3 regions of the Priestia sp. TGN 0903 genome follow, and region 2 is predicted to be linked to each of the others. Evidence: riboswitches for the same ligand, from Rfam matches in the RefSeq annotation. Region 2 holds a riboswitch; each other region holds the start of a gene.

Region 1 (7,791 bases), on a different contig from region 2:
GAAGGAATATATCTTCAGCTCGAATCGGTAGATGAACTATTTTTGAAAAAAAGAAATTTAGCGGATGGATCCATATTTTATGCAGTGGACGGAGATGCTAATTTTTCTTTGATGAGCGATTTGGATAAAAGGCCGAAAACAACTTTGTTATCTGGATATGAAAATAAAGCAGTGAGAGAAGGGGATGCGGAAAAATTAGAAAAGTTTATATTTAATCTTAATACGTGGACAAATACAGAATTCGAACAGAATATTGAGAAGTACTTGAACGTCGACCGCTACTTATCTTGGTTAGTCGGTATTATTTGTATGCAGAATTACGACGGTTTTGTCCATAACTATGCCTTCTATCTAAATCATGAAAGCGGGCGCTTTGAACTGATTCCATGGGATTATGATGCAACTTGGGGAAGAGATGTAAATGGAAAAGTAATGGAAGGAGACTATGTCCGCGCACAAGGATTTAATACGCTTACAGCTCGCTTACTGGCGGTGAACAGCATTAAAAAACGATATATTCAAAAAATGAACAATGTTCTAAATAATCAATTTACGATAGAATACATGAAACCAATCATTTATCAACTGCATGAGTATATTGCTCCTTATGTATTAAAAGATCCTTACGTAAAAGATAACTTGGAGCAATTTTATAAAGAACCCGAATTTATGCTGTCTTTTATAAAAGAACGAACAGCGTATATTAAAAATAACATTTTGACTTTTTAAAAAGAGATAGATTTATAGGCAATTTATAGGCAACAGTGGATTTTGTTAATAATAGGCAAATGCAGGAAATCAATAGCTGTACATGATACGTATATATACAGTATGAATGACCAATAAGGATAATCAATAAGGAGGAAAAACAATGAGTAACTATTACTACGACCAAAATCAAGATCAAACTCAAAATGCAAATCGTAGTCGCGCTCGCAAAGTTCAACAAGCTGAAAGCACGGGCTACTCTGCCCATTTTAAACCACTAAAAGGGAGAGTAGTGACTGTATATCGCGGGGGGCCTGAATCTAAAACGGGATATTTAATTGACGTTCAATCAGATTATTTAACACTTGCTCTTGAAACAAATCAAAATAACAACCAGCAAAATAATCAGCCGGCTCAGCTTATTCCACAGCAGCAGTATACATTTATTTATTATCAGCTTGCCCATGTTAAAAGCATTACAGAGGATACGAAGTCTAATTCGGCACAAACATTTTCTGGATTTAATAGTGAAGTAGAACTTCACAGAGCTAACACATTTGCAGGTACTCTATTATTAATGAAAGATAAGCAGGTGCAAATAAATCAAGGTGGTCCAGAGAAGAAAGTGGGTAAAATCCTTGACGTATTAGGCTCATTTGAATCTGCGTATGTCGTATTATTAACAGAAGATGACGGCGTCGTTTATATCAATGTAGAGCATATAAAGAGTGTAAGTGAAGTTGTAAGCAAAAATACACCTGTTGTTCCGCAAAATCCATTATTAGTTGAAGAAACACCTGATTATATCAAAGCGAAAAGTTTTAATGAACTGTTTGAAGAGTTTTCACATAGATGGGTAGCTATTAACGGTGGAGGCCCAGAGGCTGTGGAAGGTGTATTAGTTCAAAGCCGCAGTGGAAACTTTACTCTTGTACAAAATAATCAAGTTTTACGTTTACAACCAAGACACGTAAAAACCATTGCCTTAGGATCAAAAGGATCTTTCAAGCAAAATGAAGAAAATTCTGAGCAAAATGGAGATACAAATGAAGAAGATTCTATGCAAGAGTCAACTACAGTAGATAGAACCGGAGGTCGCACGGATGGCCGTACTGGAGACCGTACCGGAAGACGTACCGGAAGACGTACAGGAGGTCGCACAGACGATCGCTCGGGAGGACGCCGTACGGGTTCACGCTCTTCAACACCAGGTGAAAAAGTTATTAAAACGAAAAATTATCGTTGGAAAGCATGACGAACTGGAACGTAAAAGGTGCTTATAAAGCACCTTTTCTATCATATAGGAAAAAGGAGGAGAATGAGAATGAGTATGAATCATTATATTGATAAAATTGTTGAAGTCGATATATCAGGGAAAACAACGTTTATAGGAAAACTTGTTGATCTCGGGTTAGATGTAATGGTTTTATATAATGGACATGATTATTTGTATATTCCTCTTTTACACATACATCGCTTGCGAGAGGTTTCAGAAGAAGATTATACACCTTTACGAACCATAGAAGAGAACTTAATAGAAGAAAGTCAGCGGATTTCTTATCGTAATATTTTACAGCAGGCAAAAGGAAAATTTATTGAAATTTATGTAACAGGAGGAAAATCATTGCATGGCTATATTACAAGCGTGCTGAATGATTATCTTGTGTTTTATTCTCCAGTATATAAAAATGTCTTTGTTTCTTTACATCATTTGAAATGGCTTACCCCTTATAGTAATGAGTTAACCCCTTATTCTTTAAGTGACAAAGAGCTCCCAGTAAGGCCTGCCTCTGCACCTTTTGTCAGAAACTTTGAAGAGCAGCTTAAAAAATATGAAAATCAACTGGTCGTATTAGATTTAGGGGATCAATCAGAAAAAATTGGCGTACTTAAAGAAGTTTCTAATAATATTGTTGAACTAATTACGGCAAATGGAGAAAGTATGTACTGGAAGTTAGCTCACGTAAAATCTGTGCACTTGCCTTAGAAAAAGAGACCTTGGTGTCGTCTCTTTTTTTATGTGCTTATCAGGACAAGTATATTGAATAAACAAATGAGATGATTTAAATTTTTTAGAAAATTATGTTGACAATAAAGAAAATCTTTATTAAAGTTAGTAACAACAAACGTTAACCACCAACAATTATATAGAACTCTTATCAAGAGTGGCGGAGGGACTGGCCCTGCGATGCCCGGCAACCATCAAATGAAACATTCATTTGAACGGTGCTAATTCCTGTGGAACATCAGTATTGTTCTAACAGATGAGAGAAATCGTGTATAAACGAACACTCTTCCATCTGTGAAGAGTGTTTTTTATTTTGAGTTAAGGAGAGAAATAGATGAAAATTGAAACTTTATTAGTTCGTTCAGGAGTAGGTCGTGACCCTTCAACAGGTTCTATTACAACACCCATTTACCAAGCATCAACATTTGCTCATCCTGCTTTAGGGCAAAGTACGGGATTTGACTATGCACGTACGGCAAACCCTACTCGTACAGCATTGGAAGAAGCAATTGCTGCTTTAGAAAAAGGCGAAGTAGGAGTAGCATTCGCTTCAGGAATGGCGGGTGTAATGGCAGTTTTAGCACTATTTAAAAACGGAGATCATTTAATTGTATCAGAGGATTTATACGGAGGAACGTACCGAGTACTAAATGAAATCTTTTCAGAGCAAGGAATTACTGTTTCGTACGTCAACACAGCCCATCTCGAGCAAGTAAAAGATGCGCTTCGTCCCAACACGAAAGCTCTATTTATTGAAACACCTACAAATCCAATGATGCACGTGACTGATTTGCCAGAAGCAATTGCGTTAGCTAAACAGCATGATTTGCTTACTATCGTTGACAATACATTCATGTCCCCTTACTATCAGCGTCCTTTAGAGCTCGGAGCAGATATTGTGATACATAGTGCAAGCAAATACATTGGGGGTCATAATGATGTAGTTGCTGGTCTTGTAGTCGCTCGATGTAGTAGCTTAGGAGAGAAAATTCGTTTTTATCAAAATGCAGCTGGGGCAATCTTAGGTCCACAGGATAGCTGGCTGTTATTGCGCGGTATTAAGACGCTAGCGCTTCGTATGGAAAAACATAACGAAAACGCACTGAAAATTGCAAATTGGCTTACTGCTCATGATCTCGTGGAAAAAGTGTATTACCCTGGTCTTGAAACACATCCGGGCTATGAAATCATGAAGAAACAAGCAACTGGATTTGGAGGCATGATTTCTTTTGCTGTCTCACACCCTAACATCGTGTCAGTACTTTTAGAAAATGTTAAAGTTATTACATTTGCAGAAAGCTTAGGAGGCGTGGAAAGTTTAATGACATTCCCAGCTCGTCAAACACACGCTGATATTCCGGAGGAAATTCGAAATCGTGTCGGAGTAACAAACTGTTTACTTCGATTATCAGTTGGAATTGAGCACGCAGATGATTTAATTAAAGATTTGAAGGAGGCATTTGATGCATACCAACAATAATAAACATAGATTTGGTACGAACTTAATTCATGCAAATACAGGAATTGACGGTCATTTTGGAGCGGTTAACGTACCTATTTATCAGGTATCTACATTTAATCAAGAAGATGAGACGAACAACGGCCGCTATGACTATTCTCGTTCAGGAAACCCAACGCGTGAGGCTTTAGAAAACACTATTGCTCAGCTAGAAAATGGATACGCTGGTTTTGCTTTTTCATCAGGTATGGCTGCTATTTCATCGGTGTTATCTATTTTTGAATCAGGAGATGAAATTTTAGTTTCACACGATACGTACGGCGGGACATATCGTGTATTAACACGACTATTTTCAAAGTTTGGTATCAAAACAACTTTTGTTGATACAACGAAGGTTGAGAAAGTAGAAGAAGCTATCACAAAAGATACGAAGGCTATTTATATCGAAAGCCCTTCAAATCCATTTTTACAGGTAACGGATATTAAAGCAGTAGCAAGTTTGGCGAAGGAGCACAATCTCCTTACAATTGTGGATAACACGTTTTTAACACCTTATCTACAGCAGCCGATTGACCTTGGTGTAAATATTGTCATTCATAGTGCTACAAAATATATCAGCGGCCACAGTGACGTCATTGGCGGTTTAGTTGTAGTAAGCGATGAAAAGCTAGCGGAAGAAGTAAAGTTTGTACAAAATGCTTTTGGTGCTATCTTGGGGCCACAGGATTGTTTTTTACTGCTTCGAGGCATTAAGACATTAAAAGTTCGTTTAGATCAGCAGTTAAAAACAGCGCTGCAGTTTGCAAAGTGGCTTGAAGAACAATCTCTAGTGAGCCGTGTATACTACCCAGGCTTAAAAAGTCATCCGGACCACAAACTCATTTCAGAACAAGCAAATGGATACGGAGCTATGATTTCTTTCCAAGTGCAGGATGAAGAAGTAGCACGACATATTTTACAAGGAGTCAAATTAGCTTCAATTGGAGTTAGTCTAGGTGCAGTTGAATCCATTCTCACGCATCCTGCAACAATGTCTCATGCAAGTATCCCAAAAGAAGTACGTGAAGAAAAAGGAATTACTGATTCACTTCTTCGCCTTTCAGTAGGGCTAGAGGAATTCGAGGATTTGAAGCAAGACTTTAACGCTGTTTTTCAAAGCTTAGAAGAAAAAGCGTTAATTAAATAAAAAAAGGACTTCCATTAAGGAAGTCCTTTTTTTGTTATATACAGCTATCTAAAAGGTTTGTGTATAGGGACGTAAGCGCAACTTTTTCATCAGAGGAAAGACTGCTGTTTAGAATTCTTTTTATGCCAAGATGATATTTTACATACGGTGTTTGCCGAACGCGTGGATGAGTCATTTCATCTTTTAAATCTTTCAGAATGGCTTCGTGAAGCTGATCTTCACTTGTCAGGGCTTGTTTAGAAGCGAAAGAACGGTTCAACCATAGGGTCTGATAAGCTGCTAGTAAATGTTCAGAAGTCATTGTGCAAAGAGCTCCTTTAGATTAGTTTCTTCATTATAATAATCTATAGTTTATCATAAGTATTAATACGTGTACGTAACTTTTACAGAAGCGGATACAGTCAAGGACTGAGCTTGGATAGGGGGAGAGGCTGCTAATAACTTAGGCGAGGAGCCAGATGACTGATAGACGGGGCCTTCTTCGATTAAAATGGGGATTTGGTTAATAGGGAGCTGCAGCGTGTTGGCAATGGTAAAGGCCTTTTCTTTAGCGTTAAGCAAAGCTTTACTTATCGCTTCTTGTTCATATTTATCATCATTTGTAACGTGAAATTGAAGATCTTGCGCTACGTTGGCTCCGCTTGAAAACGTAGCGTTATAAACATCGCCAGCTTGTTTTACATCTTGTACTCTTACTCTAAACAAATGCTGTACTTCGTATCCTGTAAGAGTCGATTTTCCATCGCTGTAATCATATTTAGGATTTATAGTGAATGAAGCTGTTTCAATTTGCTGGTCATTGATTCCAAGTTTTTGTATCTCTTGCAGCAGAGTATTTGAAACAGCTGAATTTTCTTTTAAGGCTTCTTGAACGTCTCGGTTTTCCGTGCGCGTTCCAATCGTCATGGAAATTTCATTTGGAATGGCTGAAGCACTTCCTTCACCAGTTACTTTAATTTCTCTATTTTGTGTATCTGCGCGCAGTGGCTGTGTAGGTTCATAAGGGAAATAAGAATGTTGCATGTAAAAACCCTCCTTAATCCGTCTTTAGTACATATATATGACTGCAGGGCTTGCATTAAAAGCAAAAAGTACACAAGTCGTAACTTGTGTACTTTTTTTACTATTTTGTATGCTGTTCTAATACGCTTTCCATGTTTCTAAATTGATCTTCTACAGCTTCTGAAGGCTTTTTTGTTAACAGACTTACTACAATAACAGCCAGCAAGCTTAAGAAAAATCCAGGAATCATTTCGTAAAGGGCATCTTTCAATGGAGTATTTACCCAAATTAATACTGTAGCTGCACCTACAATCATTCCTGCAAGGGCTCCCCATCTAGTCATACGCTTCCAGTAAAGACTTAGTAAAATGGCCGGGCCAAATGCAGAACCAAATCCAGCCCATGCGTATCCGACAAGTCCTAAAATCGTATCACTAGGCTTTAAAGAAAGCAAAATACCAATAATTGCAACACCTAAAACCGCAGCTCTTCCGACTGTTACAAGCTCTTTGTCAGAGGCTTTACGTCGGAAAAATGTTTTATAAAAATCTTCTGTAACAGAGCTTGCCGTTACAAGCAGCTGAGAAGAAATAGTACTCATAATCGCTGCCAATAAAGCTGCATATAAAAATCCAGTAATTAATGGATTAAATAAAACATCAGCAAATTTAATAAAGATTGTTTCAGGATCCCCAAGTTTCATCCCAGTTTGATCCACATAAGCAATTCCAACAAGACCCGTTAACATAGCGCCAATGATTGATAGGATCATCCAGCTCATACCGATACGACGGGCAGGCTTTAATTCTTTAATAGAAGAGATCGCCATAAAGCGAACGATAATATGAGGTTGACCAAAATAGCCAAGTCCCCAGGCTAAAAAAGAAATAATCCCTACTACGGTTGTACCTTTAAATAAATCAAGGTAAGTTGGATCGATATTTTTTACAATATCCATTGTTGTTCCAACGCCGCCTAAGTCAGTAAAGGCTACAATAGGCACTAAAACAAGGGCAATGAACATAATAACGCCTTGCACAAAATCTGTTAAACTAACGGCTAAGAAACCGCCGAACAGAGTATAGGCAATAACGACAGCAGCCGTTACAAATAGTCCTATTTGGTAATTTAAACCAAATGCCGATTCGAACAATCTTCCGCCTGATACCATACCAGCTGAAGTGTAAAGAGTGAAGAAAATAAAGATAACAATCGCTGATACTGTTCGAAGAACCTTGGCATGGTCCCCAAAGCGATTTTCAAAAAAGTCCGGAATTGTAATGGAGTCATTCGCTACTTCCGTATAAGTGCGAAGACGCGGAGCGAGGATTAAATAATTTAAATAAGCACCAATAGATAAACCTACTGCAAGCCATAAACTTGAAAGACCTGTCACGTACATGGATCCAGGAAGGCCCATTAACATCC
Region 2 (7,791 bases):
TATCCATCCGGTATCGTGCCGTCTGGAGACAGTTCGTACGTGGAAAAGTTTTCAGTGAATCGCTCGTAAACGGGCACTTTGGATAAATATTTATGAAGATGCGGCTCTTTTTTGACTTTGTTATTTATATACAGAACATCATCTTTGTATTCGACCGTTTCTCCTGGTAAGCCCACAATCCGCTTTACTAGAAAATCACTGCTATAGGGAGCTTGTAACACGACAATATCAAAGCGCTCCAGCTTGCTGTGTTTGTTAATAATAATTCGATTGCCTTCGTGCAAAATAGGCTTCATAGAATCGCCTTTTACAGTATAGGGCTGAAACCAATAGTGCTGAACGACAACAGAAAGCAAAACGGTGCCGAGGATGACGCTTGTGTATGTAAGAATTTCACGCTTTATTTTTTTATTGACCATAATGGATGAACACCTTCTTAACGGTAAGACTGTCAATTTAAGTTTTTCATAGAGATATAACAGTGTTGATTGTACCATTCAGAACTAAAGTTTTCCATATCTATCTGTTTATGCGTGTATTCCAAAAATATGCGTGGTGGAACAAAAAATGAAAAAAGCCATTATTCTGGAGAATAACGGCTTTTCTTTATTATAACTGAGCGCGCTCAGTTCGAGTAGCTGGTTGATTTGGCTCTTCTTCCACAACAGGCTCAACAGGCTTATGCTGCTTGATTTCTTCTTCTAGTTCAGCAATTCGCTTGTTTTTCTGTTTCACTTGTCCTCTTAGTTGAACAATTTTCACAAAGCTCAATGAAGCAGCAACAACTCCTCCAAACACAGCCGTTGTTAAGATGATTAAAATAAGAGGCCATTTTTGTGAACCAAATACATAGTTAAATTGTACAGGATCGTTGTTAATTACAGCTAAAACAGCAATGATAAGAGCAAATATAAGTCCTAAAATAAAAAAGCTCTGTCCTTTCATAAGCTGCACTTCCTTTCTTTTACAACTTTTATAGCAAAACTGCTTACCTTAAGTGTTTGCCATCTTGCTTATAGGTATACGTATCCACATTTAAACAAAATCAAACATTTTCTTGATTATATATATCTTTCTTTTAAAAGACAATATATCGATTGGTGTAGAAACTTTGACATGTCCAAAGACCTGGTAGAGTGGAATTTCTGAGGGGAGGGAGTGGGTATAATACTTCATTGTCATAAAAAAAGCACGCGTTCGCCGCGTGCTTTTTTTATGTATAAACTTAAAATGCGTTTAGGGTGTTATCGCTTAACCACTGTTTGCGTTCAGCTGCATCTTCGAATAACTCATCTGCATTTGTAAATTGAGAAGCAATGACATATTCAATTGTTGCAAGAGGAGCTGTTAGCAAACGCCAGTTTAATACAATTGTATTATCTTGAGTCGTAGCGTATTCTTCACCTAACTCGTCCCACTTAACAGATTCAGGAGCATTGTCAGCTGCTTTTTTAACAGATTTCAAAGCTTCTTGGAATTTTTCACCTGCGCGGCCTTGGTACCATTCTGTTAATAGTTGTCCAATACCTTCATTTGTTTGCTGCTCGTTCCAGCTTTCAGGTACTGTAGCAATGAATTTTGCACGGAATGTCATTTCAGCCTTTGCTACATCTCCACGAACGATGTTTAAGCGGTATTGACGTCCTAGGTAAGGGAATTTGTCTCCTTCTTCAAAAGAACCAGTTTTAGCTGCAGAAGCTGCTGCTTTAGGAGCCTCTTTTTTAGCTGTTTCTTTTTTTACTGCTTCTTTCTTTGGAGCAGCTGGCTTTTCCTCAGCTGGTTGTGAACCGTTTAGTTGTTTTAAAATCCATGTTGCTTTGCGTGCGATGATTGAACGCACATTGTTTTCATTAAGACCTCTCGGGATAATAACTTTTACCCCTTCTTTGTCACAAATTTGCACCGTGATATCGGTTCTATTTGGAACGACTTCAATTTTGTAGTCAATTGTTTGATTGCCTGTTTGATACGTATACATAAAATTTTTCGTACTCCTTTCTACAAATCTTCATTTTATAAGCAAAGGTAGAGTTTGGTCAAATGAAAGAATAATCAGACAGTTATCAACTGCTGTTGCAGCGCCTTGCAGGAAGATATGTATTCCAATATTTAGTGGAAAAGCGCCAATAATAATTGTTTCAATTCTTCTTTAGTTTTTACAAAAAAATATAAAAATATGCCGATACTACTAATATAGATTAGACATTCTATGTCTTTAGATTGTATAGGGGATGAAAAAATGAAAAAAGCTTTTCAAAGTTTACGCATGAAAATGCTATGTATGATTGCAGCCATGATGGCCATAACATCTACTGTAATTGAAGTAACCAATTATTATCTTATTGTGAAACAAGAGCAAGCAGCTTCGATTACGCTAGTGATTACATTTCTGTTTGTTTCTTTTACAACTACCGTGTTCTATTTTATCATACGTCGCTACATAATTGCGGTTGAAAATTTGTCAAAAACAATGAAAGGGATTTCAAACGGCGATTTATCTGTAGATGTTGTTCCTTTGAAAGGGAAAAATGAGATTAGTACACTCATATCTTCATTTAATGAAATGATGACTCACATGAGAATGCTGGGTCAGAAAATAAGTAAAACAAAGAGCACGGTCAGTCATTCCTCAGAGCAATTGCTTGTAAGCATGAAGGAAACAAAAACAGCTGTGACAGAAGTTACGATGTCTATTCAAGAAATTGCTGCGGGTTCTGATAAGCAGTTGCTAAGTGTGGTTGAAACCGAGCAAGCTATGGTGGATATGGCCAAGCTGCTTCAGAAAATGACTGATCATTCTTCAAAGGTACAACAATCGATGAACAGAGCCTCTGAACATGCTTCTACCGGAAATGTTGCGGTGAAAGATGTGACGAATCAAATGAATAAAATCTATGAAACCGTTAAGATATCGACCAGTGAAGTAAAGGGACTCGAAGATCGTTCCGCAGAGATTGGCCGCATTATTAATACGATTACAAGAATTGCTGAACAAACAAATCTTCTTGCACTTAATGCTGCTATTGAAGCTGCAAGGGCTGGAGAACATGGAAAAGGTTTTGCTGTAGTGGCAGGGGAAGTACGTAAGCTAGCGGAAGAATCTAAAACGTCCGCTATACAAATCAGTCATTTGTTAAAAGAAATTGAAGTACAGGCAAAGCGGGCTTATCAAAACATGGAAGTGAATACGGAAGAAGTCACGCTTGGTATTGCCACTGTCGAAGATGTAACGCAACAGTTTTCGACAATTATGGAAGATGTCTTTGCCGCTCAAGAACAAATGAACAAAATGACAAAAGCAACAGGAGAGATTGATGGGTATTCGTTCAAAGTAATGGAGTCCGTCATGACCCTTTCGGAGGTTGCTAAACAAGCAGCTGCTTACGCTGAAGAAGTAGCTGCGGCTTCACAAGAGGAGTTAGCATCTATAGAAGAACTTGTGATGTTGGCAGCTAATTTAAAAGCTACGGTAAGTGAGTCCTGAAGTCTATCTTGATATGTACGTAATACGCGCAGTTTTCTGCGTGTATTCGTTTTATTTATATCTTTTATAGAAAACGATAAATAGAATTGACACGTTATCAAAGCAGTTGTATAGTGAGTACGCAAGGCGGCAGTCTGTCTTTTTTAATTCTTAGTAAACTTATAAGTTAAATAAAATATTTAAGTACTATATAAGGAGACAAAGAGATGAAAAATGAATTCCGTTTGGCAACAAATGACGACGCGGATAACTTATTGAACTTAACTCTACAAGCATATAAGCCTATTCGAGAGCTAGGCATTCCTTTCTTAGCAGCTACTGCTGATCTTGCCCTCGTTAAGAAAAATATTTCTCAAAACCTTTGCTATGTATACGAAGAAGATAAAAGAATCGCTGCCACTGTATCTATACGAATGCCTTGGGGAGAACATCCAGGTCCGTTTGCTGTTCCACACTTTTGGTGGTTTGCAGTGGACCCGTCGTTTGCCAGGAAAGGCGTTGGATCTAAGCTGCTTCATCTAGTAGAGGAAGAGGTAATAAAAAATACGTTTAAATCGCCAGGTGTGTCTTTAGGAACAGCAAAAGAACATCCTTGGTTAGTTGAGATGTATGAACGAAAAGGATATGTTCAAGCTAAAGAAAAGCACCTTGCAGAAAGCTATACGACCGTATTTCTTTATAAAAAATTCAATGAGGTACACTCTTTGTCGTAAAAGATAGAGAAGTGGTCTAAATTAAGAAATGTGAAAGAGTGATAAATATGACAGATCAATTACTACTAAATACGCTAATAGACATACGCCGTGAGCTGCACCGGTTTCCAGAGCTTTCAATGAAAGAATATGAAACAACTAAACGTATTAAAAAGTGGTTAAAGCACTACGATATTTCTATAGCGGATGCATTCCATTTAGACGTGGGAGCAGTAGCGGAAATTGTGGGAGGAAAGCCGGGACCTACTATCGCTATTCGAGCTGATATTGATGCGCTGCCAATTGAAGAAAAAACCAATCTGCCATTTGCTTCTGAAGTGAACGGTGTTATGCACGCATGCGGCCATGATTTTCATACGGCTTCTATAATCGGAGCAGCCATTCTTCTCAAAGAGCGTCAGCAGGAGCTTTGCGGTACGGTTCGATTTATCTTTCAACCGGCCGAAGAAACGGCTTCTGGGGCAAAAATGCTCGTTGAAAAAGGTGTGCTCGAAGGAGTAGAAGCGATATTTGGGATGCATAACAAACCGAATCTTCCTGTAGGAACCATTGGTGTCAAATCGGGACCTTTAATGGCAAGCGTTGATCGTTTTGAAATTGACGTCAAAGGAGTAGGCGGTCACGCAGGTATTCCAGAAAAAACAGTAGATCCGATTGCTGTTGCTGGTCAAATTGTTACTAGTTTACAAACCATTGTCAGCCGTAATCTCAGCCCATTTCAAAATGTTGTTGTCAGCATAACTCAAATCCACGGAGGGAGCTCGTGGAACGTCATTCCTGACAAAGTAACGCTTGAAGGAACGGTGCGTACCTTTCAAGAAGAAGCGAGAGAAAAAATACCGGCTCTTATGAAACGATCTGCTGAAGGGATTGGAGCAGCTTTCGGGGCTTCAGTAGACGTTAAATGGTATCCGTATCTTCCTGTAGTAAACAATGATGATACGCTGGAAAAATTGGTTATTAACGCTGCAGAGAATCTTAGTTATCAAGTCGTAGAAGCTGAACAATCGCCTGGAGGAGAAGATTTTGCCGTATATCAGCAGCGTGTACCAGGATTTTTTGTATGGATGGGTACGGCTGGAGAATATGAATGGCACCATCCTTCTTTTTCATTAAATGAAGAGGCATTACTTGTAGCAGCTTCTTATTTTGCTAATCTAAGCTTTGACTTTTTGAATTCATTCCATTACCAAAAAAATTAAAATATTTTTATTTTTCTATTTACGCGGATGGAATTGTTTGATAAAATAAATTTTAAATTAAAAAAGTTATCACGAGTGGACGAGAGATCTGGCTCTTTGACTCCACAGCAACCTACGAATGTAAGGTGCTCCTACCAGCAAAGCATGTGCTTTGGGTGATAAAACGGGTGAAAAACTCATTTTGCATCAAAGCAAAATGAGTTTTTTTTATTTTTCTAAAAGGAGAGGGTTTTATGAGTCATACAGCAGTTGCAGCACATACAGGAGAGAAAGCATTAAAGGAAGCCGTAAAATTATTAGGAAAGCATTATCAAGTAGCTTATCGTGAATTAGAAACATTTTATGAAATTGTGGTCGAAAACCATGTTCGTACATATGCTGTAGGCATAGATATTAAAGATGTACAAAAAGCAAATGAACTAGAAATTTATTCATCATGCTGTTCCAAGCTTGAGCGAGTAGGCTGTCTTTTATAGAAGAAGTTTGCTCGCGCCTCTATTTTTTTAGTGTTTTTAAATAGAAAGCATGTTTTTTGACAATTGAAGAATCTGGTGGGTATAATCATTACTCACTAGGTTTTAAAATTAATCATAAATTGTCGAAATTTTTACACAAATTAAAGGTTACATTCGAAATGAATTGTGGTATGTTATAAAACAAGAATATTTTATGAAAGGAGCATTGAAATGGAAATGTCTCTTGAACATGGAAACGATGCAGGAAGCGAACAGCTTATTGATCGTATCCTAGACTTTTTAGAAGATGACGAAAAGTAAAAAAAAGAGTGTGCGGTGCTAGCCCTAGCCGCGCACTCTTTTTTTATCATGTGCGTCAAGGAAGCGCATACTATGATACATAGGGATAGAATGAAAGGGTCTCTGTCAAAGGGATTGACGAATCGTTTTGTTTGATGGAAAATTTAGAAAAAGGAAAGAGATGAAGGGTATGTCGAACAAAACATCTTTGTATCAAACAAAAGAACAGTTAAAGAAGCTTGTAAGCGAATTGGTTTCTATACCTAGCGTGACAGGAACGATGGCAGAAGTGGAAATGGCTGAATCGATAGCGTCGTATTTATTGAAGCTGCCTTACTTTCAAAAAAACGAGCAAGTTGAGCTTCATTCAACAGGAGACGGGCGATCGATTGTCACAGCTTTTGTTGAAGGAAAAAATACGAATAAAACAGTTGTATTAGTCAGTCATTACGACGTAGTGGATGTACAAGATTATGGACAGTGGAAAAAGGATGCTTTTCACGCTGATACGTTAACGAGTACTTTTTATAATGATATGGAACAAGTTCCGGCGCACGTACAAAAAGATATGATAAAAGGAGACTGGCTTTTTGGCCGAGGAACGATGGACATGAAAGCAGGTATTGCTCTGCATATCAGTATGATTGAACGAGCATGCAACGGAGAGTTTGACGGAAACATCCTGCTTCTGTCGGTACCGGATGAAGAAGTAAATTCGCTCGGAATGAGAAAAGCAGTGCCTGTTCTTTTAGAACTTGCGTGCAAACATCAGCTGGATTTTTCTCTCATGCTAAATGCAGAACCAGTGTTCAGCCGCTATCCTGGTGATCAAACGAACTATGTGTACTCAGGATCGATTGGCAAGATCATGCCAAGCTTTTTGTGTTATGGAAAAGAAACTCATGTAGGGGAACCGCTAGCTGGTTTGAATGCTAATTTACTAGCTTCTTATTTAACAACAGAAATAGAACTAAACGTTGATTTTTGCGAAAAAGTAAGAGATGAAACGAGTCCACCTCCTACGGTGCTGATACAAAAAGATTTAAAAGAAGAGTATTCCGTTCAAGTTCCGCACTCTGCCGTTGTATTATTTAATTTATTTATGTTAAACCGCTCTCTTAAAGAAGTAACAGATCTGCTGTTGAAATCGGCTGACAAAGCGGCTTTGAATGTAAAAAAACATTATAATAAAGCTGCTCGGCAGTACGCTGTGGGAATGGAGGGTTCATCCCTTGACGTGAACGTATGGACGTATGAAGAACTTTATACTCATGCAGTCAAACAGCACGGTGAAAAATATGTGCAAGAAATGGAAGCGGCACTTTTGGCACAAGAAGATGATGACAGAAATAAAACCATTAAATTAGTAAACTCTTTAGCTGGTTTATGTAAAGAAGCAGCTCCGATGATAGTCTTATTTTTTACGCCGCCTTTTTACCCGGCCGTTTGTTCACATGATGATCTCTTTGTACAAAGGATTTTGTCAAACGTACAGGCAGCTGCCAAAGAGCAATTCCAAGTGGAGCTAGTTGAACAAAGTTATTTTGGCGGAATTTCGGATTTAAGCTATGCCAGCCTGCAGCACCCGCTTCATACATTTAACACGTTAGTAGCCAATATGCCTCTATGGAATAAAG
Region 3 (7,791 bases), on a different contig from region 2:
CTAAAGCGAAAGCGCGTGCGACCATTATGTTTAGCATCCAATAAATGATCCACGTGATGAAATTTAGTCACAAAACGCAGTTGACCTAGTTCACTTTCTCCAAAATATTCAATCGCGCGCTTTAATGAATGTGTTAAATGATCAATTCCTACGATATCAGATGTACAAGCCGCTTCAAATCGCGTTATTTGAGGGGCTCTTTCCTGCATATATTGCTCTGCTTGACCTAATATTTCTTCAACATTCACGTACGTGCGAATATACGGTTTGCTTCCCATTGTTGTCTGCAAATAACAATAGTGACAGTGCCCCATACACCCTGTTGCAAAAGGTATTGCATATTCAGCTGACGGTTTAGATGTATCAAATTTCAAGGTTTTACGCACACCAACTACTAAAGTAGACTTGGCATTGCGGTATTTTTGCAAATCATTTTTTCCCGGTATATTACGCACTTGATTATGAGAAGTTGTTTGACGAATCTCAATTCCCATCTTCTCAAATTTTTCTTTTAATTGAACACCAAGCGGGTACTCCATTGCCCCTGGCTCAATGTATACTAATTGAGGTACAAAAGGTTTTATCATCATGTACACTTCCTTTTTTCTAATACTAATAGCGTTTGAAAAATAAAAAGACTCTATCCGTGGTAATTATTTTTTAGATCAAAAAAGACTCTCTATTTAAGAGAGCCTTTCGTCAATCATATTGTTCATAATCAAATATCTTGTTATACATGTTCTCTGCTTCTTCATACGTTGAATACACAGCATCATCTTCAGCTAACAAATGATAAGACTCATGCAGAAACAGCGCTTTTTCACCTTTATTTTCAGGATGTTCAACAATTTCAGCTTGATTAATATTGGCAACGTTTGCCGTATGAGGATTTCGGTAAATAACAAATACTTGATCTCCTACTTGATATTCTTTTTTCTCCACGATCATCATCCTTTTCTTCTTTCTTTACTCGTATGATGTCCGCTTTTACTCATTTTATCCGATAAAAACACGTGGTGAGATCATCAAGAATTTATACGCTTTTACGCTCAATAAACCGAAAAGGAAGCTCAATTTTTTGAGGATCCTTGCTCCTGACTAGTTTAAAAAGCGTTTCGCCCATTTCTTTGAGAGGAAGTTCGATCGTTGTGATTTGTAAATAAGAAGAAAGCGGATGATTATCAAAACCAATAATAGCTAAATCGCCTGGAACTGATATCCCCGCTTGTTCGCACTGAGCTTTTATACCAATAGCGACTTGATCGTTTGTTACTAAAAGCGCCTGAGGCCGATTTTTCATCTGCACCAATTTTTTCACCACTTTTTCACCATCTGTCACGTTCAAACAGCCTTGAAACACCCATTCCGGATGATAAGGCTCATTTATTCTTTCTACATATTCTTTGTATGCTTGCTGCCTCTGTTGACTATTTGTACCCGTCATTCTTCCAATACAGTAGCCAATATCCGTATATCCTTTTTCTTTTAAATACATGAGCGCTTTCTTAAAAGCTGCATAATGATCAACGTATACGGAGCGAATAGAACGATTTTGTACGTTTTCGCACACGGCTATCGGCCCGTACTGCTGATAATATTCAATCGTGCTCCAGCTGCCTGCTCTAGAACAAATAATCACTCCATCAACCTGCTTTGTTTTTAGCATATGAAGCGCTTCTTCTTCTTTTTTTACATCATAGTTCGTCTGACAAATAACAAGCTGATACTGCTTTTCTAACGCTTGAGAGGCCACTCCTTCTAAAAGCAGACTGAAATAAGGATGATTAATAAAAGGCAAGACGACGGCAATCATATTTGTTTTCCCTTTTGATAAGTGAACGGCATTAATGTTTTGTTCATAATTAAGTTCTTGAATTACTTCTTCTACCAGACGGCGCTTTTCTTCTTTTACATACGGATGATGATTTAAAACCCGTGACACGGTCGAAACAGATACACCAGCTTTTTTTGCGATATCTCGGATATTTGTCATGTTTTCACCTTTTTCTCTTGCGCTGAAACGCGTTTCATACTTTATTCTCATTATAAAGTGAAAAAGCAATAAGCTAAACCCGTTACAATCATGTTTTTATTCACTTTTATAAGGAGGTCATATCATGGGTATTTTATTATTCATTTTATTATGCGGAATTGAAATCGGAGGAGCGGCTTATGCACTTAAACAAAATGAGACACTTTGGAAGGAGCTAGATGAAAAAAAGCCGACTGATTTTTTCAAACAGTAAAAAACCCTTAAAAAGAATGTTCTTTTTAAGGGTTTGATATTACGCAGCTTCTTTAGATGATTTTGATTTTTTATTTAAACGAGGAAAGCCAATTACAATCGCAATGATACCGCAAACCGCTGTTAACATTGGATAGAATGTAAATGGAATAATCTCAACCGGTGAAACTTTAGCAAATCCTGCTGCGAGAAGCATTTGTGCACCGTAAGGGATAAGCCCTTGAACGCTGCATGAAAACAAGTCGAGCAGACTGGCTGATTTACGATTATCAATTGAATACTTATCAGAGATTTCTTTCGCTAACGGACCTGCTGTAATAATTGAAATCGTGTTATTAGCCGTGGCTAAATTTGTTAAACTTACTAATCCAGCGATACTGAATTCTCCGCCTTTTTTTGTTTGAATGCGTCGTGTTAATAGGTTCAATAAGAACTGAATACCGCCGTTATAGCGAATGAGTTCAACCATTCCGCCAATTAAAAGAGATAAAATAATTAATTCCGACATTCCGCCAATACCTTCTGTCACAGTTTTAGCAAGAGAAGAAAGCGTGTAGCTTCCGTCAGCTAATCCAATCACGCCGGCTAATACAATTCCTCCGGTTAAAATACTTAATACGTTTGCACCAAATATGGCAGCGACGAGTACGCCGACATAAGGCAAGATTTTAAACCAGCTAAAATCTTTAATTTCTACTGATGACGTATTGCCTAGCGTCATTACAAGTAATAAAATCACTGTAACAATCGCTGCAGGAAGGACAATAAAAAAGTTTACTTTTAATTTATCTGACATATTTGTTTTTTGCGTACGAACTGCCGCAATGGTCGTATCAGAGATTACGGATAAATTATCTCCAAACATTGCACCACCAACAACAGCAGCAATTGCCAATGTAATCGATACATGCGCCTGCTCACTGATTCCTACAGCGATAGGCCCTAACGCAGCGATCGTTCCCATTGACGTTCCCATCGAAATTGAAATGAATGCGCCAATAACAAAGATTCCGACTACCACTAAGCTTTGCGGAAGCACAGACAGAGCTAAGTTTACCGTTGAATCAACAGCTCCCATGCCTTTAGCGACTTGAGAAAAAGCACCTGCCAAAATAAAAATAAGTACCATAATAATGATATCAGGATGCCCTGCTCCTTTAGCAAAGCGTTCCACTTTTACATTAAGTGAATCTTTGCGGTTCATAGCCAGCGCCACAATGGCTGCAATGATAATAGCTACTAATACAGGCAGCTTATAAAAATCTCCCGTTATAATTCCTGATCCGACAAACAGGACTAAAAAGACGCCCAGCGGTAACAGCGCCCAGCCGTTTCCTTTTTGTTGTTCCATTCTCAACACCTCTTGTTTACGTAATAAAAAAAGACCTCTTCTTATTGATAAGAAGAGGTCTCTTATTTGTATCATAAGATTACCCTTCTCATCTTCCAAACGAAACATCGTCTGCTGGATTTGGCACCGCACTGCGTACAGCCAGTTGCCGAGACATCATAGGGCCAGTCCCTCCGTCTCTCTTGATAAGAAGTTTGTAGTTGTTTTAAAAATAGTCTTTCACTACTGTAATCTCTTTTTATTTAATTGTCAAATGCTATTTTAGAAAAATATATAGTGTGAAAATTCTCACATCAATTAGCTACGTCACGTTTTAAAAACGCCACCCACGCTACGCCCATAAAGAAGACAAAGTGTGCAACTAAGATGAAGATTGAAAATGGAATTGTCATTCCGTCAAACATCGTCTTCATTCCGTCCATATACTGCACAAAGTTTGTGTTGGCGAACAGTAAAAATTTCCCCCACCATAAACCTAGCTCTGATACTAGTCCTGTTACAGCTTTTGCGCCGATACTTATGACAATAGCTAGACTTGAAGCAAGCGCGCTGTTTCTAAATAAAGACGACAGCATAAAAGCAAACGTCATCATCATAAACGTTTCCATATACGCGCTGTCATACGTAAGCGTAATGTTTTTAAGCAGCTGCGCATCTCCTTCTAGACTAGCAAATCCAAAGAACAATGCTCCCCATACAAACGAAAAAAGCAAATAGCTCAGCAAGTAATACAAGCTAATTAAAACGAGCGTTATGTACTTGGACGTTAAAATCGTTGAACGTCTAGCAGGGCGAATTAAAAGAAGCTTAATGGTACCCGCTTCAAACTCTTTTGCAACCATTGATCCTCCAACAGCAAGCGCGAAAAATTGAACGAGGATCAGCATGCCTGCACTAAATGACAGGAAATTCAATATGTTGTCTTCCGTTCCTGCGCTGTTTGCTACTTTCTTCATTAAAAGAGCCATACAAAGAGTTAAGATGCCGATTGTAATAAACGTGACTTTTGTACTTCTTTTGTAAAACCATTTCATATGTTCATTTTGAATTAACTTAAGCATGGTGCTCTCCCTCCGTAACGGACATAAACGAATCTTCAAGCGTCTCATAAACAGGAGTGATTCGGTAGACTAAAATATCGCTGTCCACTAATTTTCTATTCACAGCTGGAATTTGTTCTTTCATAATCACTACATCAATACTATCGGATTTTATTGTTACTTGGAATTCTTGAGATAAAAGATCCGCTGCTTGTTGCACGTCAGATACTTCAAATTCTACATACATCCCTTGATCTTGACGATTTGGAGATAGATCTTGAACAGCTTTTAACTCGCCGTTTTGAATAATACCAACGCGGTCACATAATGCTTCCACTTCTTTTAATAAGTGGCTCGCGATTAAAATTGAAATACCTTCTTCCCTGCAGAGAGTTTGTAAATATGTACGAAATTCTCTCATTCCCGCTGGGTCTAGACCATTTGTTGGTTCGTCTAGTAAAAGCAATGCAGGCTTATGTAAAATAGCTTGAGCTACTCCTAAACGCTGTCTCATCCCAAGGGAATACGTCTTCACTTTTGCATGAATGCTGTTTTCAAGCTTTACTAGCGCAATCACTTCATCCAAGCGTTCTGCTGTGATCCCTTCATGCATATTCGCAAAGTGTTTTAAATTTTGATAGCCCGTCAGATAATCATAAAACTCAGGATTTTCAATAATCGCTCCAATTGATTTCATAGCTGATGTAAACTGTTCTTTTAAAGGAAACCCATTGACGGTAATTGTTCCCTTTGTTTCTTTAATGAGTCCTACGACGGTACGAATGAGCGTTGTTTTTCCAGATCCGTTCGGACCAAGCAATCCGAAAATCTCACCGCGCTCAACCGATAAGGATACATCATGCAAAATGGTTTTCTTCCCAATTACTTTACTGACATGATCTACTTGTAGCACTGTTTCTGTCATCATGTACATCCTTTCTTTAATTAGCAATACGCCTTCTATTGTTTCTCTTTTTTAACTATTTGTCTACTATAACCTTATTTTTGGAAAAGTAGCCCATTCAAATCATTCGTATTATCCGCTTACATTTGATAAAATAAAACAAACCTTAGTTAGAGGAGGACTTCTACATAATGAACTTAACCGTATACCTTGCCGGGCAAATTCACGATAACTGGCGAGACGAAATTAAAAACCAAGCAGAACAATTAAACCTTCCCCTTACCTTTGTCGGTCCCATGACAGACCATGACCGCTCCGACAACATTGGAGAAGAAATTTTAGGAAAACAGCCTAATGCTGTCTTAAAAGATGAAGCTGCTTCTCAAATTAATAATTTACGCACACAGGTGCTCCTTAAAAAATCTGATGTGGTCATTGCTTTATTTGGTGAAAAATACAAACAGTGGAACAGCGCAATGGATGCGGCGACAGCCATCGCATTAGATAAACCGCTAATTTTGGTTCGCCCTGAAAAACTGCACCACCCGCTTAAAGAACTGTCAAACAAAGCCCAAGTTGTAGTCGAAACGCCAGAACAGGCTCTTCAAGCACTAGCTTATATTTTTGAATAACAACAAATAAGAGCTGTCGAAAACCGGCAGCTCTTATTTGTTGTTTGTTGAAGGCTCTGTACGAAGCATACGATGAGTATTTCGTGGGAAGTTCCGAGATTATTATTTTTTTAGGTTTTTTTCATTTTTGACATAACGATAAGCAAAGTTACAGTCGGGTGCTTACTTTTTTGACCCGGATGCTCCATAATCTTTAATCGTTAACTTCACATCATAGTTAATTGGCACTTCACTAAATGTTTGATCCCAATTTCCTTTGACCCTCATCCATGTTCTAGGCTGCTTAATTCTCAATTGATTTCCGAAACCTGCAACATCAACTTTATATTTTGTTTGCATTTTTTCTAGTACGTTTCTTACCAGGTACTTTACTTTTTTTTCTGAAGTCTTTTGCGCATTCTGTAAAAATTGATTATTAAAAGAGCTCCCTGAGGTCATCCAACTTTCAGATAGCCTTCCCACTGATTCAATGTGTACATCAAAAGAGATATTATCTCCTTTAACATGGGGTTGAATGTGACTTTTCATAGACTCTATTTCATATACAATCAGCTGACCGGTCTTTTTATCAAAGCTTTTTACTAGCCCGCCTTTCCCTTTCCCTGTAATCCAAGCCAAACCATCTAGTTCTTCTTCATTCAAAAAACCAATCATTTTGCTTGTTTCCCCTTTAATTATACCAGCACCCGCAAATTTGATTTCTCCATTTGCTGATAATACATTTTGCAACAGAAAACTAGATCCAGTTTGAATCTTGCTTGCTAATTTAATAAGCGGCATGGGCGGTAAAACCCGCGTTGTTCGATACGTATTGTCTATCATTCCATACAGGTGAAAAGCTGGGATCTCTCCTGCTGTTTTTGATTCTAACGTGTCGCTAGCTCTTCCTTTACTAATAAACACAAGGCAACTAGGTCTAAAATCATTGTCCCGAAGAGTTTGGTCCACTAATTGCTCTAAACTATACGCTCGTGCAAGGGCCTCACTGATAACCATTACTTTCATATGAGGACTAGTTAAAGGAGTGTCACTTCTTAAAGATAATTCACGAAGCATTTGAAAAGGAGAATCTCCTGTTTCCGAAATATTTACGTAAGATTTCTGCTGCGGTCCTCCTTGTTTAGTGGTTGAACTTGCGACTTGAGGAGTGATAAGTTGATAAGTTGACGTAATCAGGTTCTTTTTAGTATACCCTTCTCCTTGTTCATCAAATTCTTTTTCAGCTATGGACTCCTTACCTTTATCATAGGCCACACCCACTCCAAAACTTTGCTCTTCAATTTCATGACTGCTCCAGCAGCCTGCCAGAGGAAAGAGCAAAAAAACAGAAAACAAAACCAATAGGTACTGGAAATGGTTAAAGGTTTGTTTCATATTTTACTCCCTTTACTTTTGAAATAATGAGAAGCAGCAGCGGCAAAAAGCCAAATAAAACTAAGGCGATATTGCCAATCATATCTCCCAATTTAAATACATCATTAATATTTTTAGGAATCATGGAAATAAGATATATGACCGGAAGCAAACCATACATAAATGGATGAATGTTTTTTTGGAAAAGCTGAGACAGTCCTAATGAAGCGGCGTAATGGTTAATAGTAAAAGAAGCAAACATCTGC

The links. Region 2 has a riboswitch for S-adenosylmethionine ahead of ACRPLY_RS15550 (hypothetical protein). Riboswitches for the same ligand answer to the same signal wherever they lie in the genome.
Region 1: linked by a shared signal. The riboswitch ahead of ACRPLY_RS06395 (trans-sulfuration enzyme family protein) and the one ahead of ACRPLY_RS15550 (hypothetical protein) in region 2 are both predicted to bind S-adenosylmethionine.
Region 3: linked by a shared signal. The riboswitch ahead of ACRPLY_RS02590 (Na+/H+ antiporter NhaC family protein) and the one ahead of ACRPLY_RS15550 (hypothetical protein) in region 2 are both predicted to bind S-adenosylmethionine.

The regions. Positions count from the first base shown of each region.
Region 1 covers NZ_JBOZGL010000001.1:1,245,501-1,253,291, reverse strand. Annotated here, with positions in the region: gene ACRPLY_RS06410 (CotH kinase family protein) at 1-729, shown strand, start outside; gene ACRPLY_RS06405 (hypothetical protein) at 872-1,963, shown strand; gene ACRPLY_RS06400 (hypothetical protein) at 2,033-2,695, shown strand; SAM riboswitch class I at 2,862-2,979, shown strand; gene ACRPLY_RS06395 (trans-sulfuration enzyme family protein) at 3,051-4,196, shown strand; gene ACRPLY_RS06390 (trans-sulfuration enzyme family protein) at 4,180-5,361, shown strand; gene ACRPLY_RS06385 (hypothetical protein) at 5,396-5,662, opposite strand; gene ACRPLY_RS06380 (SIMPL domain-containing protein) at 5,725-6,384, opposite strand; gene putP (sodium/proline symporter PutP) at 6,485-7,791, opposite strand, start outside.
Region 2 covers NZ_JBOZGL010000004.1:204,560-212,350, reverse strand. Annotated here, with positions in the region: gene lepB (signal peptidase I) at 1-419, opposite strand, end outside; gene ACRPLY_RS15575 (LapA family protein) at 610-945, opposite strand; gene ACRPLY_RS15570 (M48 family metallopeptidase) at 1,226-1,978, opposite strand; gene ACRPLY_RS15565 (methyl-accepting chemotaxis protein) at 2,240-3,484, shown strand; gene ACRPLY_RS15560 (GNAT family N-acetyltransferase) at 3,691-4,197, shown strand; gene ACRPLY_RS15555 (amidohydrolase) at 4,245-5,399, shown strand; SAM riboswitch class I at 5,463-5,564, shown strand; gene ACRPLY_RS15550 (hypothetical protein) at 5,633-5,875, shown strand; gene ACRPLY_RS15545 (M20/M25/M40 family metallo-hydrolase) at 6,345-7,791, shown strand, end outside.
Region 3 covers NZ_JBOZGL010000001.1:493,128-500,918, forward strand. Annotated here, with positions in the region: gene splB (spore photoproduct lyase) at 1-587, opposite strand, end outside; gene ACRPLY_RS02575 (transcriptional regulator SplA domain-containing protein) at 700-948, opposite strand; gene ACRPLY_RS02580 (LacI family DNA-binding transcriptional regulator) at 1,034-1,993, opposite strand; gene ACRPLY_RS02585 (hypothetical protein) at 2,118-2,246, shown strand; gene ACRPLY_RS02590 (Na+/H+ antiporter NhaC family protein) at 2,286-3,596, opposite strand; SAM riboswitch class I at 3,682-3,788, opposite strand; gene ACRPLY_RS02595 (ABC transporter permease) at 3,890-4,657, opposite strand; gene ACRPLY_RS02600 (ABC transporter ATP-binding protein) at 4,650-5,561, opposite strand; gene ACRPLY_RS02605 (YtoQ family protein) at 5,732-6,172, shown strand; gene ACRPLY_RS02610 (Ger(x)C family spore germination protein) at 6,335-7,546, opposite strand; gene ACRPLY_RS02615 (spore germination protein) at 7,530-7,791, opposite strand, start outside.